Regions from separate parts of the Alkalibacterium indicireducens genome, predicted to be linked through region 2. Evidence: predicted binding sites of a transcription regulator. Region 2 holds the regulator's gene; each other region holds the start of a gene.

Region 1 (4,447 bases), on a different contig from region 2:
TTTGAAATAATTGCTGGATGGTTATTTTCTGAAACATAATGTCTTGGTGTTCTCCCGCATTAAGTAGCCTAACAACACCGATATATTTCTCATTGCTTAGCATAACATCAATTGTTCTTTTGCACCAATTTTCTTTTCCGGTTGGGGTTTTTATTCCTAGTTTTTCTAACTCTCGCTTTATACCAATAATACTAAACCCGCGCAAATACAGTTCAAAAATTATTCGGACATTTTTAGCTACATCTTCCTTAATGATCAGTACTCCATCTGTATCATTTTCATAATCGTAACATTTTCGGTTATATAATTTTGATGTGCCTTGTGCCGCAAGACGTCTATAATCCCATTTAATATTTTCACTACGAGATTCGTTTTCGGCTTGTGCAATCGATTCGATAATTGAAATCATCAAGGCACTATCTGTATCAGCTCTATCGAGTCCTTCTAGTTCAAATATGACACGAACTCCAAGCACTCTTAGCTTATTCAACCCTTCAAGCACTTCAACGCTATCTCGGCCAAACCTGCTAATGTTTTTTGTTATCACAATTTCTATATTTTTTGCTTCACAATCTTTAATTAGACGATGAAATGTTTTGCGGTTAGACTTCGCTTTCCCTGAGGCAATATCTATGTATGTATCAATAAGTAACCACTTACATCTTTAATACCATTGATTTCCACCTATATTTTATTCTATATTAATTCAGATGTTTATACCAATGAACTTACGCTACTGTTTCTCAATTAAAAAGCATTAGCACACCGGCATGTTGTTGTGCCAGTGTGCTAATGTACTGTCTTTCATTACTCGATCATGATGCGTTTAGAGGTGTCGACCTGTTCCTTTTTAGGTACCTTAATTGTCAACACACCTTCTTCTAGTTTTGCCTGAACACTTTCTTCATTGGCATCTGCAAGGAATATGCTTCGTGACATCTGAGCATATTTTCTTTCACGATGAATATATTTTTTGTTTTTATCTTCAGAAACTTCTTCTTTTTTCACTGAAATGTTAAGTCTTCCTTCGTTAAGCGTAATCTCTACATCTTCTTTCTTTACTCCTGGAAGTTCTGCTTCAATTGTGTACTCTGTATCATTATCCTGAATGTCAATCTTAAATGTATCTGCCGCTAAACTTCTTTGCAATGGCCAGCTACCTGTAAAAAAGTCATCAATCATGTTGGAAAAATCTTCAAAACCAGTATTCATTACATCATTTCGTTTTCTGTTGAATGGAATTAATCCTGCCATAATAACCACTCCTTTACTTGTTTTTATTCTCATCATTAGCACTCTCTGTCGTTGAGTGCTAACTCTAATTTAGATATACACCACTTTTCAAAATCTGTCAATAGTTTTTTTGTTTTTTTACTTATTTTTTTTTATGCTGTAGTTGCCATACCACTGATTTCTAGATCATTCTCTTTATCAACTAATAGTACTATTTCCCGATTAAATGGAACGAAAGGCATAAAAGGATGGAGACCAAAGGAACCTTCACTGGCAAAGGCTAAGGTTTTACCACATAAATCCATAGCTCCAATTGCCTTATGTCTTGCAGCTTCAAATTGATTTCCCATACGCTCTATATCTCCGGTAGTTGAACTTCTCTCATACATATAATGGCTTTCTTACCCATTACTTAATTACTCGAATATCTTCTATATAGACTATCCCCGCATATTTTGAAGACAAATATTTATTGTATATCTTTTCAGCTACAGCTATAGCCTCTTCTTCATTCTCTATTATAATTTCTATTCTTATATTTTCACCAAATCTACTAAGTCCTCCAGATATTGATCTCATACCTCTTTCACCTTGTCCAGAAACATTCTGATAAATGGTATAAGCTTTAATACCTAAAGACTCTAAATATTCTATTATACGAGAACAGATTATTCTTTCAGTTATTATAATAATTTTCTCAGCACTTTTCAACATGTTGGTACACCTCCATCTATAAATTTGAAATTATATTTGCTATTTGATAGTAAAGGGGGATTCCTATTAAAATATTAAAGGGAAAAATAATCCCTAGACTCATTCCAATAGCCAAAGAGGGGTTGGCATCCGGAAAGGTACTTCTCATTACTGCCGGTGCAGATATAAAGGATGCTCCACCAGCCAATGCTGCAAACACAGTTGCTCCTCCTGGACTTAAGCCAATAAAAGTAGCTAATATTATTGCCATAAAAGCCTGTAATGGCGGGAGAATAATTGCTAACACCAATGTAACTGGCTTAACACTTTTTAGTTCAAAGATTCTTGAACCGGAAAGTATTCCTATATCAAGCATAAAAATTGTGAAAATTCCCTCAAAAATATTATCATAGAAAGGCATGAGACTTTTCGTTCCTTCAACACCTGATATTAATCCAATTAGAAAGCCACCAAAAATTAATAATGTTGATTTAGCTGTTAAAGATGTACGCAATATATCTCTTATATTATATTCACCTTTTTCTACTTCAACAGATCTTTTCTTTAAACCAACACGACCTAGAACAATACCGGTAAGTAAAGCTGCTGTATCCATAAAAGGGTACAAGGCAGGCACAAATTCCTCATAGCTAGCTCCCATTTGCTCTAAAAAAACCAAAACTGTTATAATGGTTACACTATTACATGCTCCATAATGTCCTGCTATGGATCCTGCATTTTCTGGATCAAATCCTATTTTTGACATTATATAGTATACTACAGTTGTAATTAAAATACCCATAATTATTGCGGATAAAGCAGGTATTACTACTCCTAGTATCCCTGTTTTACTCACTGCTACTCCACTCTGTAATCCTATGGATATTAAAATATATAATGTTATTGCTGATCCAATTGAATCAGGTATTTCAAGATCAGATTTAACTGATACCGCTATAACTCCTAATATAAAAAATAATATTGCTGGAGATAACATGTTGCTAAATGCAAATTCTAAAGAAATCATCTTACTTAACACCTCACCATTATTTTTAAAACTTATTTTTTCATTAATAAATTATAATTAATTACATGCGCAAAAATAAGGTCAACATCATATTACTAATTTTGAGGTAGTAGCCATGGATGCTGACCCACATTTGACTGGTGTATTCCACCTTTCATTTGTCTATCAACTTACCTTTATGTTCATAATTTTCATTACAATATAATTGTAAATTATAGGGACAGTAGTACACCTCCTTTCATTATATTAAGTGCTTATACCCTGGCTTTTGTAAAAGTATTTGAGATATTGTGTCATACTCTTAGTGGTGTTTGTTGTATAGAGTACCTAAGCAAAAAACCGACTTTTTCTAGCAAGGTACAGTATCCACATTTATAGTGGTATAACTGCCTTACGCTAGAAAAAAGTCGGTTTATCCTCAACTTACCCACTATTTCATCCAAAATGGGCCTTTGTAGATCTCCCTACTATTATTTTTTCTAAGACATTAGTTTTTTCTCTAAATCGCCAGATAATTTAAAGATCATAACCCGTTCACCGGTTTTTGTACTGATGTCCGTATGAAATGTTATTACTTCTTCCCCTGTTTTTTCTTTTATTATTTCACCTAACATATCTCGACCTGCTTCTACTAGATCTGCTCGAACTTTCTTAATAGATAATATTCCTTCTGATGTTTGGCAAACCTTATATTCTGCAGGTGTTAATATTCCTCTTAGAACAACAATGACCATATCCCTTAAAATGTCAGTTTTCACTGTTACGGATCCTCGTCCTAGAAAATCCTTCTCCCACAGTGTTAATGCCTTGCTTATTTCTGCTTCTAATTGACCTTTTGTTATGGTTGTTCCTCCTATCAAGGGTATTTCCTATCACCATATATTAAGGGTGACATACCGATTTGTTTCAATCTAAGCAACAAAACCCTAACCGTATTTTCATACAGACAATTAATTATTATCTTAATGCTAATACATTTGATAATTGTACTTATATTGAGCAACCTATTCTAACTTAAAAAAATTTAATTTAGCATAACATATATCTAATTCGTTGTAAATACATATAAAGTCATTGTTTGTTGTAAGCGCTCAATAAAAGTACGGATTCAAACACACTGTCTGCCATGAGATAATCTTTAGTATAGTAGTAAGTTTTAGCACCAGCTAAGCAATCCTTAGCCGGTACTAAAACTAAGTCTAAACTGGGAGGCTAAGCAAATATGGCAACTGTAAGACAGGCAAAACATGACCTATTGAAAACAAAGTTGCAGGAAATTATCGCTGCCCAAAGACAAAGTGGACAATCAATCAGAAACTGGTGTGAGGAAAACCAAATCTCAGCCCCTTCTTTTTTCTACTGGAATAAAATAATCCGTGAGGATTCATTGATCCAGGCAGGAGTGATGGCAGTTACAGAATCAAAGCGATTTGCAGAAATCACTATGCCGAATCCGCTCTCTGAAAGAGTTTCTGATTCATCATTACAGGTTTG
Region 2 (5,603 bases):
AAGGCGTACAGATTGCCGCTCAAAAAGGGATGAAATCGGCGGTCATGACATTCAACAGACATCCGGCTTTCGTTTACCGAAGCTTCGATCCGGACAAGCATAATTATCTGACTCCGTTGGATCGAAAAGAAAAGATCATGGAAAATTTAGGAGTAGATATCCTTTATGAGGTCGATTTCACATCCAGCTTCGGCCGTCTCTCACCGCAGGAGTTTGTAGATGACTATATAGTGAAATGGCATGCTAAAATCGTCGTTGCCGGGTTTGATTATACCTACGGAAAAACCCACTTAGCCAATATGGATACCTTGCATGAGTATGCAGATGGGCGCTTTGATATTATTAAGGTGGAGAAAATGCAGGACGAACGAGATAAGATCAGCTCCACCCGTATCAGACGTTATATCGGTGAAGGTCAGATCGAACGGGCGAACAAACTACTGGGATACATCTATGAAACCAGCGGCTTCGTGATTCACGGGGATGCAAGGGGAAGAGAACTGGACTATCCTACGGCCAATATCTATCCACACCCGTACGTCATGGTACCTAAACGTGGCGTCTATGCTGTCAGGATGCGAGTCAATGGAAAATGGCATGATGGTATGGCCTCAATAGGCTACAACCCGACATTCGGTCATCGGCCGAACTATTCGATCGAAGTCCATCTCTTTGATTACAGCGAAGAGATATATGGCGAAGATGTTTCAGTCAAATGGGTCTCATATCTGAGAGACGAGATCAAGTTCGACTCTGTCGATGCTTTAATCGAAAGACTGGATCAGGATGAGATAGAAGCGAGAGAGAGTTTGGCAAAGGTCAAAATAAATCAGATTTAATTGTTGACAGACAAGAGTCTATTTGATAAATTATAGATGTATTAGCACTCGGTTTGTTCGAGTGCTAATTTAATGAATGAATTGAAGCGGTGTGAGTGTTCAGCTAGTAAACCATTACGTTTGAAGTCTGTCTTCGTGCCAAGGAGTGATGCACATGTTGACAAAGAGGCAAATAAATATACTTGATGCTCTCATCAGACTCTATACGTCTACAGGGCATCCAATCGGGTCGAAAACAATCATGACTGAAACGGCTATCGATGCCAGTTCCGCAACAATCAGAAATGAACTGAGCTTTCTTGAAAAACTTGGATTCATCCAGAAAACTCATTCGTCTTCAGGACGTGTTCCGTCGATGAAGGGGTACCGGTATTACATCGATCATCTCGTGAAACCTCAGGAAGTAGCTGAGGACAAGCTGCAGATCATTAATGAAGTCCTTGGTAATCATGTCAAGCAGATGGATGATATCATGAATCAGTCAGCCAAGCTGCTGTCCGACTTGACCAGTTATACTGCGATCGTTCTTGGGCCGAAAGCCGAGTCCAGTCGCCTGACCGGATTCAGACTGGTTGCCTTGAATGATAATCTGATTATGGCAATTGTTCAAACAGATGGCGGACTGATAGAGAATAAAGTCTTCAGACTGCCGAAACCGATCGATGAGTCTGATATGGTCAAAGTGGCCAATATATTCAATCAGCATCTGGTCGGCCTGCCTTTAATGGAGGTCGCTAGAAAACTGGAACAGGACATTCCGTTCTTAATCAGAAAGTATGCGTCCAATGCGATGGATATGTATCTGTCGCTTGAATCGGCGTTCAATGCTTCTGCTGAAGACCGTTATCATATTTCCGGCAAGATGAATCTGCTGGATTTCACTGAAGACATGGACAAACAGCAGCTGAAGTCCTTATATTCTTTACTGGACAATAAAGGAAACCTCAATGTGCTGATCGATCCAATTCATGAAGATTTCGTCGTGAAGATAGGTGACGAATTCGACAACGAACTGTTTACAAACTTCAGTCTGGTGACCGCAGCATATCAGGTCAGCGGCCATGGCCGAGGGATCCTTGCCGTGTTAGGTCCGACCAGCATGTCCTACGATGAAACATTCGGCGTGCTGGATGTATTCAGAAAACAGCTGACATACACACTACTAAATTACTACCTGGAATAATAAGGAAAAGAGGAATGTCACGTGGATGAAAAAGATGAAAAAGAGTTGAATGAAGACGTATTGTCAAAACAGGAAGAAACAGCTGACGAAGACATTCAGCTTGAAAACGATGAGAAGTCCACAGAAGAAGAGAGCAGCGGGTCTTCTGAACTGGAAGAAAAGCAGAAAGAACTGGACGACCTGACAGACAGATATTATCGTCTTCAGGCAGAACTGGCAAACATCCGTAGACGTAATCAGCGGGACCGCGAAGAACTTCTTCGCTACAGCTCACAGTCTCTGGCGAAAGAACTACTTCCTGCACTGGACAATATCGAACGTGCTTTAAGTATCGAAGTCGATACTGAAGCAGGAGAAAACCTGAAAAAAGGTATTGAGATGGTCTACAATAGCCTGCAGCAGGCCTTAGAAAAAGAAGGGATTGAAGTAATCGATCCTGTTGGAGAACCGTTTGATCCCAACTATCACGAAGCGTATACGCAAGTACCTGCGAATGAAGATCAGGACAGCAATGAAGTGGCTCAAGTTTTTGAAAAAGGCTATAAACTGCACGATCGTGTGTTACGAGCAGCCAAAGTATCAGTTACATTATAAAAAATTCTATAGAAAGCAAAGGGTGATTTGAAAATGGGTAAAGTAATCGGAATCGACTTAGGAACAACGAACTCAGCAGTCGCAGTTCTTGAAGGCGGCGAAGCTAAAATTATTCCTAATAAAGAAGGAAACCGTACAACACCATCTGTTGTAGCATTTAAAAATGGAGAAATACAAGTAGGGGAAGTGGCTAAGCGTCAGGCTATCACAAACCCGAACACTGTCATCTCTATCAAACGTCACATGGGTGAAGATTTTAAAGTTGAAGCTGAAGGCAAGACGTATACTCCTCAGCAGGTGTCAGCATTCATTCTTCAGCACTTGAAAGATTATGCAGAAGATTACCTTGGTGAAGAAGTCACAAACGCAGTCATCACTGTACCTGCATATTTCAATGACTCACAGCGTCAGGCTACAAAAGATGCTGGTAAAATAGCAGGTTTAGAGGTTGACCGTATCGTAAACGAACCGACCGCTGCTTCACTAGCTTACGGTCTGGATAAAGTAGACAAAGATGAAAAAATTCTGGTATTTGACTTAGGTGGCGGAACATTCGACGTATCTATTCTTGAACTGGGAGACGGCGTATTCGAAGTTTTGGCAACCGCCGGAGATAACCACCTAGGTGGAGATGACTTTGATGAAAAAATCATCGACTACCTAGTTGCTGAATTCAAGAAAGAAAACGGCGTTGACTTAAGTAAAGATAAAATGGCTCTTCAGCGTCTGAAAGATGCAGCTGAAAAAGCTAAAAAAGACTTGTCTGGTGTATCTTCTACACAAATCAGCTTGCCGTTCATCAGTGCAGGAGAATCAGGTCCATTTCACCTTGAAATGACTCTGACACGTGCCAAGTTCGACGAAATCACTGATGACCTGGTTACACGTACGAAGAATCCTGTCCGTCAGGCACTTAAAGATGCAGGACTATCCAAATCTGACATAGACGAAGTCATCCTTGTTGGAGGATCAACACGTATTCCAGCTGTTATTGAAGCTGTTAAAGCTGAAACAGGAAAAGAGCCTAACCGTTCTGTAAACCCTGATGAAGTTGTTGCTATGGGGGCAGCTGTCCAAGGTGGAGTTATTTCAGGAGAAGTAAAAGACATCGTTCTACTTGACGTAACCCCTCTATCATTAGGAATCGAAACAATGGGCGGAGTATTTACTAAACTGATTGAGAGAAATACTACGATCCCAACAAGTAAATCTCAAGTATTCTCTACTGCTGCAGACAATCAGCCTGCGGTTGATGTGCACGTTCTTCAAGGTGAGCGTCCAATGGCTAAAGACAACAAGACACTTGGTCGCTTCCAGTTGACGGATATTCCACCAGCACCACGTGGTGTGCCTCAAATTGAAGTGACATTCGATATCGATAAAAACGGTATTGTAAATGTTTCTGCTAAGGATCTCGGTACAGGTAAAGAACAGAAGATTACGATCAAGTCTTCATCTGGTCTTTCTGAAGAAGAAATTGAGCGTATGGTGAAAGAAGCAGAAGAAAATGCAGAAGCAGACAAAAAACGCAAGGAAGAAGTAGAACTGCGTAATGAAGCTGACCAGCTTGTCTTCCAGATCGACAAGACATTGAAAGAACTTGAAGGTAAAGTTGATGAAGCGGACATCAAGAAAGCTGAGGAAGCTCGTGACGAGCTGAAAACTGCACTTGAAAACGATGATATTGATGAAATCAAGACGAAGCGTGACGCACTGAATGAAATCGTTCAGGAAATGTCAGTCAAACTATACGAACAGGCTGCAGCTCAGCAGGCGGAAGCTGAAGGAGCAGAAGGCGATGTTCAGACAGACGACAACGTTGTCGATGCAGACTTTGAAGAAGTAGATGACGAAGAATAATTGAAGTGAGATTTGAAGAGAAGAAAGCACTTTTAAAGCACCACAAACAAGTGCTTTCTTTCTTTTTGAAAAGAGATACAGAGCCCCTGTAGCTGCTGTGCAAGAAGCCTAACAGTCGTAGGACTCAGCTCTACAGAGACGCGTAACAGTAGCAATGGAGGGATAGTATGCCTGAAAAAGAAGATTTTTATGACCTACTAGGAGTTTCTAAAAATGCTTCTAAAGATGAAATTAAAAAAGCTTACCGAAAGCTTTCTAAAAAATACCACCCGGATATCAGTGACGCTCCAGATGCCGACGAGAAGTTCAAGCAAATCTCAGAAGCCTATGAAGTGTTGAGTGATGACCAGAAGCGTGCAGCATACGATCAGTATGGACATGCCTCAACAGATCCGAACTTCGGTGCAGGCGGCGGCTTTGGTGGCGGGTTCGGCGGTGGCCAGGGTGGCTTCGGCGGCGGATTCGAAGATATCTTCGATCAGTTCTTTGGTGGGGGAGGTTCAAGACGCCGTAATCCGAATGCACCCCGTCAAGGTGAGGATCTGCAGTATGTCATGGATCTTAAGTTTGAAGAAGCTATTTTTGGAAAAGAAACAACGATTCGATACAATCGTGAAGAAACGTGTGATACGTGTGCCGGATCCGGAGCAAAACCAGGTACCAGCCCGCAGACCTGTTCGCAGTGTCAAGGTGCGGGTGCGGTAAACGTTGAGCGTAATACACCATTCGGACGTGTCATGACTCAGCAGACCTGCCCGACATGTAATGGATCCGGACAGGAAATCAAAGAAAAATGTACGACCTGTCACGGTTCGGGTCACACTAAAAAACAGCATTCTGTTAAAGTGACTGTACCTGCCGGTGTTGAAGACGGCAATCAGATGCGCGTACAGAACCAGGGCGATGCCGGAGTCAACGGTGGCCCTTATGGCGACCTGTATGTCGTATTCCGAGTCGAACCATCTGAACTGTTTGACCGGAGAGGATCAGAAATCTACTTCGAACTGCCGATCAATGTCGTTCAGGCTGCTTTGGGTGATGAGCTTGAAGTGCCGACCGTACACGGTAAAGTGAAGTTCAAGATCCCGGCTGGAACTCAGCCAGGTACAACGTTCAGACTGAGAGGC
Region 3 (5,603 bases), on a different contig from region 2:
TGTCTTCAGGAGAGTAGTTTTACCTACCCCGTTAGGACCTACCACTGCAATGGAATCTTCCTTGCGGATATCGAGATTGATATGTTCGGACAATGGAATCGAATCGTATCCGATTGCCAGATCAGCCGTCTGAAGCACAACCTGACCAGAAGTCCGTTCGGGAATGAACTGGAAATGCGCACTTTTTTCATCACCTTGAGGCTTGTCCAGTGGATCCATCTTTTCGAGCTGCTTCCTTCTGGCCTGGGCTCTTTTCGTTGTAGAGGCACGGACCAGGTTGCGGTTCACAAAGTCTTCCAGTTTAGCCATTTTCTTCTGCTGCTTCTCGAAGACTTTCCATTCACGCTTGATTTTTTCAGCTTTCTGTTTCAGATAATTTGAATAGTTTCCCGGGTAATTTTCTACAGAGCCCCGGCTGACTTCGTATATATTTTTGACGACTTTATCCAGAAAATACCGATCATGGGAAACAATGAGAAGAGCCTTGGAATAATTCTGGAGGTAACTTTCCAGCCATGATAATGTGTCTATATCCAAATGGTTGGTCGGCTCATCTAAAATAAGCAGATCCTTTTTCTCAAGAAGGAGTTTGGCCAGCGCCAGTCGGGTTTTCTGCCCCCCTGATAAATTCGATATAGGGGTATCGTAATCTTCCGGATAATATCTAAAGCCGTGAAGTACTGAACGGATCTCGCTTTCGATGCCATACCCGTTATGTTCCCTGAATGACTGCTGCAGGAAATCATACCTGGACAGGAGATCTGTATAGGTGTCTGACTGTTTGTCGAGAGATTCATCACTCAACTGCTGCTCGATAGCATGCATCTCTCTTTCGATCTGCTTGATGGGTTCAGTCAGTTTTTCCATCTCTTCCCAGATAGTCAGGTCAGATTCCAGACCGGTGTGCTGGTCAAGGTAGCCGATGGTGCAGTCTTTTTTCCTATGAACAAACCCTTCATCCGGTTCTTCTCTTCCGGAAAGGATATTGAGAAGGGTCGTTTTACCGGCACCGTTTCTGCCCACCAGACCAATTCGGGCATTTTCCTTTATTTCCATGCTTACATTATCGAAAAGAGTTTCAGAACCGAAATGTCTTGCTATTTTTTGCGTGTGTAAAAGTATCATATTATTCCTCATTTTCTAACCTAGTCATCTGTCAATATCTAACAGTTTAGCATACAGGAGGAGGAATAGACTAGTCTAATTGAAAAAACTGCAAGGTTCAGAAATAGGACGATTTTAGGCTTGTTCCTTTTTTTACAATCTCCAAAACTTGTTCAATAATAAACGATTTAATAATGAATTTTATTGAAATCTTTAACAAATTTAAACCCTATATGCTTTATTTTACAGGGATTAGTGGTATAATATAAAATGGTATCTCATGTAAGTTTGTGAATACACAAGGTAAGATAAGATATCCCTTTGGAAAAGTTTGATAAGATCCAGAGAAGCTGTTTATTAAATGAATTGAGACGAGGAGAATGACAATGGCTGATAAGAAAATCCCGAAAGCTACTGCACGCAGACTGCCATTATACTACCGCTACTTGCGTTTCCTACACGAGGCAGGTAAAGAACGTGTGTCATCAGCTAAATTAAGTGAAGCAGTTAAAGTGGATAGTGCAACGATCAGACGCGATTTCTCGTATTTCGGTGCTTTAGGTAAAAGAGGCTACGGGTACGATGTAGAAGCTTTAATGAATTTTTTCAGTAAAACACTGAACCAGGACCGCTTGACCAATGTTGCATTGATTGGTGTGGGTAACCTTGGACAAGCCTTATTAAACTACAATTTTCGCAGAAACAACAATATCCGTATCAGTGCCGGATTTGATGTAAAAGATGACCTGATTGGAACGATCCACCAGGGCGTGCCTATCTATGACATCAATGAAATGGTCGATCAGCTTGAAATGCAGCAGATCGATGTAGCGATTTTAACAGTACCTTCTGAAATAGCCCAGGAGATGGCGGATAAGCTGGTAAAAGGTGGAGTCAGAGGTATTATGAACTTCACCCCAATACGTGTGACTGTACCGAAAGAAGTCAGAGTACACAACGTTGACCTGACCAATGAACTGCAAACGCTGATATACTTCATCAATTACTATCAGGACTTTGATCAGAATGCTGAACCTGAAGAAGATGACAATCCTTTAAATGACCTATTTTACAATGATTAAAAAAAGATCTTCAAAGCAGACCTTGATCTGGTCCGTAAGCTTTGAAGATCTTTTTTATTTGCTGTTATTTTTGCTTTTTTTAATACGTAGATATGCTGCAGCCATCCTCGTACCCTGAACAAAGTCTTTTGTAGCGAAGAGAGCAAACAAGAAGGAGAAGAATCCCCATCCACTGCTGGCGACTGAATCGATCGTAAAGAACATGAACAGCAGGAAGAATATATACTTAAAGGCAATCTGAAACATGATTTGTTTTTCTGTCATTATAAATCCTTTCTAAACTACTTGTTTTTTAAGAAAAGTACAAGTTGATCAGCACAGCTGCCACATTCATTAGACAATGTGCCAGAATTGGTGTCCATATGTTTTTAGTCTTGAAGTAAAGCCAGGCAAAAACCAGTCCCATTGATGAGTACACTAGGAGCAGACCGTCAAAGTGAATGAATGCAAAGAGCAGTGAACTGATGACTGCAGCTCCGATGCCGCCAATCCGATCAATCAGAAGACCAAACATTGCCTTTCTGAAAACAAATTCTTCCATTACTGGCCCTGCTATTCCAACTAGGAGAAGAAACAACGGATAATTTCTGACGACTTCCATTATAAACTGAGTGTTTTCTGACTCCATAGAAGAGCCTAGAAAGTTTACTTCTATAATGCTTGCGAAAGTCTGCACGACTATTGCAATAAACATCCCTATCAGTCCCCATAGAAGAATACTGGCGGTATTATTACTGAATCGTTCTTCAAACTCAAACTTCATCTGCTGTCTTCTTTCGATCACGATCATACCGATGGCACCTAATGAAAACAGGACCATGGATGGAAGGAGAAATCCGACAATCCCTGTATCTTCTGGTAAGAAAAGAGGGATCACAGCAGAAACAAGCTGTACGGCAAGAAACAGGCTGATCATGTTAATAGCCGCTTTTTTATTAATATCATTAACTGACATGTTGTTCATCCTTTAATTGGTATTCCCACAATATATAGTAATTTAACACAAAAACCAGCCGTTTTCCACCGGGTAAATTTTTCAAAAAAAATTAAAGTTAGGACTTGCAAGAAATCACAGTTTTGAATATACTAGGTAATGTAGTTAGCACTCGGAGGTCGAGAGTGCTAACACTCACATCTCACTATATCTTTAGTGAAAAATTAAAACTACTATTTTGGAGGGATTGCATCATGTTAAAACCTTTAGGAAATCGTGTACTTCTTGAAGTGAAGAAAGAAGAAGAGAAAACTGCAAGCGGATTAGTTTTACCTGATTCAGCAAAAGAGAAGCCGCAGTCAGCAGTGGTTGTAGCTGTTGGAGACGGAAAACTTCTTGATAACGGAAGCCGAGCTGACGTATCAGTTTCTGTCGGCGATCAGGTTATCTTTGAAAAGTATGCCGGTTCTGAAATCAAGTATGAAGGAACCGATTATCTAGTAGTTAAAGATACAGACATTATTGCAATCGTTGACTAATTTGAACCACTGATTCATTAAAAAAAATAATATTGAAGGAGCGATTATTACCATGGCTAAAGAAATCAAATTTTCTGAAAATGCACGTGCAGCAATGCTGCGTGGCGTAGATAAACTAGCGGATACAGTTAAAGTGACATTGGGACCAAAAGGTAGAAATGTTATCTTGGACAAATCTTTCGGCGCACCTCAAATCACTAATGATGGGGTGACCATCGCAAAGGAAATTGAACTGGATGACAAATTCGAAAATATGGGTGCTCAGCTTGTTGCTGAAGTAGCAAGCAAAACAAACGATATCGCAGGTGACGGAACAACTACTGCGACTGTTCTAACCCAGGCAATCGTCAATGAAGGAATGAAAAACGTGACTGCAGGCGCTAACCCTGTAGGCATCCGTCGCGGAATCGAACTGGCAACTAAAAAAGCAGTCGAAGCTCTACATGACATCTCTACTAAAGTAGAAGACAAAGAGTCTATCGCGCAAATTGCTGCAATCTCATCTGGCGACGAAGAGATCGGTAAGCTGCTTGCAGATGCGATGGAACGTGTGGGAAGCGACGGCGTTATCACAATAGAGGAATCTCAAGGAATTGAAACTGAACTGGATGTTGTTGAAGGAATGCAGTTCGATCGCGGCTACCTGTCTCAGTACATGGTAACGGATAACGAGAAAATGGAAGCAAACTTGGATAATCCTTACATTCTGATTACAGACAAGAAGATTTCTTCAGTACAGGAAATCCTTCCTGTTCTTGAAAATATCATGCAGCAGAATCGTCCACTTCTGATCATTGCAGACGATATCGAAGGAGAAGCACTGCCTACACTTGTATTGAACAAGATTCGCGGAACGCTTAACGTTGTAGCTGTTAAAGCGCCGGGATTCGGTGACCGTCGTAAAGGTATGCTGGAAGACATCGCTATTTTGACAAACGGAACAGTCATCACAAGTGATCTTGGGCTGGACCTTAAAGATGTGACGATCGATCAGCTGGGTACTGCAGGAAAAGTTGTTGTAACTAAAGACCACACAACTGTTGTTGAAGGTGCTGGCGAAAAAGAGAACATCGAACAGCGTGTGGCGATGCTTCGTGCTCAAGCTGAAGAAACAAACTCTGAATTCGACCGTGAAAAACTGCAGGAACGCATTGCTAAAATGGCAGGCGGCGTTGCAGTCATTAAAGTCGGAGCAGCGACTGAAACTGAAATTAAAGAACGTAAACTGCGTATCGAAGATGCATTGAATGCTGCACGTGCTGCAGTTGAAGAAGGTGTCATCGCCGGTGGTGGAACAGCTTATATCAACATTCTGGATAAACTGGAAACGATCGATCTTGAAGGTGACGAAGCAACTGGTGTGAAAATCGTCCTTCGTGCACTGGAAGAACCTGTTCGTCAGATCGCTTCAAATGCTGGTCTGGACGGAAGTGTTATTGTTGAACGTCTGAAACACGTTGAGCCTGGCATTGGATTCAATGCAGCAACAGGCGAAATGGTCAACATGGTACAAGCGGGTATCATCGACCCAACTAAAGTAACCCGTTCAGCGTTACAAAATGCAGCATCTGTTTCAGCGCTATTACTAACGACTGAAGCTGCTGTAGCAGAAATCCCATCTGAAAATGATGGACCTGCTGGTGGAATGGGTCCAAGCGGAATGGGCGGCATGATGTAAGTAAAGTCAATAATCTGCTGTCGTGTCATCAGACACATAATGAAAGCCCAGAAAGCAGGAAAAGCTTGAGAGTATCTCTCTGCTTTTCCTGCTTTTTTTTGCAGTACTCTTATAAGCAGTATTCACTATAGGAACGTTTAAACTTTGAGATTTGAATGACTCCCCTTGAGCTGGTACGTTAGATTGGCGCTTGTCTCATGAAGCTCTGACCTAATGAAAAGACCATTTCGATCAGACCGGATAGACCTGTTACTGCGATCCGCTTA

The links. The regulator HrcA, encoded in region 2, represses chaperone genes, less so after heat shock. The targets are predictions, from matches to a motif close to TTAGCACTCNNNNNNNNNGAGTGCTAA.
Region 1: ABFX15_RS01330 (Hsp20/alpha crystallin family protein) is a predicted target of HrcA. The motif match lies at 1,290-1,316, and genes of this name have one in related genera.
Region 3: groES (co-chaperone GroES) is a predicted target of HrcA. The motif match lies at 3,286-3,312, and genes of this name have one in related genera.

The regions. Positions count from the first base shown of each region.
Region 1 is NZ_BAAADA010000022.1:2,071-6,517, forward strand. It holds gene ABFX15_RS01325 (recombinase family protein) at 1-646, opposite strand, end outside; gene ABFX15_RS01330 (Hsp20/alpha crystallin family protein) at 808-1,254, opposite strand; gene ABFX15_RS01335 (DUF6671 family protein) at 1,386-1,583, opposite strand; gene ABFX15_RS01340 (P-II family nitrogen regulator) at 1,642-1,947, opposite strand; gene ABFX15_RS01345 (sodium-dependent bicarbonate transport family permease) at 1,964-2,953, opposite strand; gene ABFX15_RS01350 (Na-translocating system protein MpsC family protein) at 3,433-3,813, opposite strand; gene tnpA (IS66 family insertion sequence element accessory protein TnpA) at 4,176-4,447, shown strand, end outside.
Region 2 is NZ_BAAADA010000042.1:38,916-44,518, reverse strand. It holds gene ABFX15_RS02945 (bifunctional riboflavin kinase/FAD synthetase) at 1-839, shown strand, start outside; gene hrcA (heat-inducible transcriptional repressor HrcA) at 994-2,022, shown strand; gene grpE (nucleotide exchange factor GrpE) at 2,044-2,616, shown strand; gene dnaK (molecular chaperone DnaK) at 2,650-4,476, shown strand; gene dnaJ (molecular chaperone DnaJ) at 4,644-5,603, shown strand, end outside.
Region 3 is NZ_BAAADA010000088.1:23,735-29,337, reverse strand. It holds gene ABFX15_RS05630 (ABC-F family ATP-binding cassette domain-containing protein) at 1-1,125, opposite strand, end outside; gene ABFX15_RS05625 (redox-sensing transcriptional repressor Rex) at 1,491-2,186, shown strand; gene ABFX15_RS05620 (DUF4305 domain-containing protein) at 2,241-2,450, opposite strand; gene ABFX15_RS05615 (CPBP family intramembrane glutamic endopeptidase) at 2,479-3,141, opposite strand; gene groES (co-chaperone GroES) at 3,375-3,659, shown strand; gene groL (chaperonin GroEL) at 3,712-5,337, shown strand.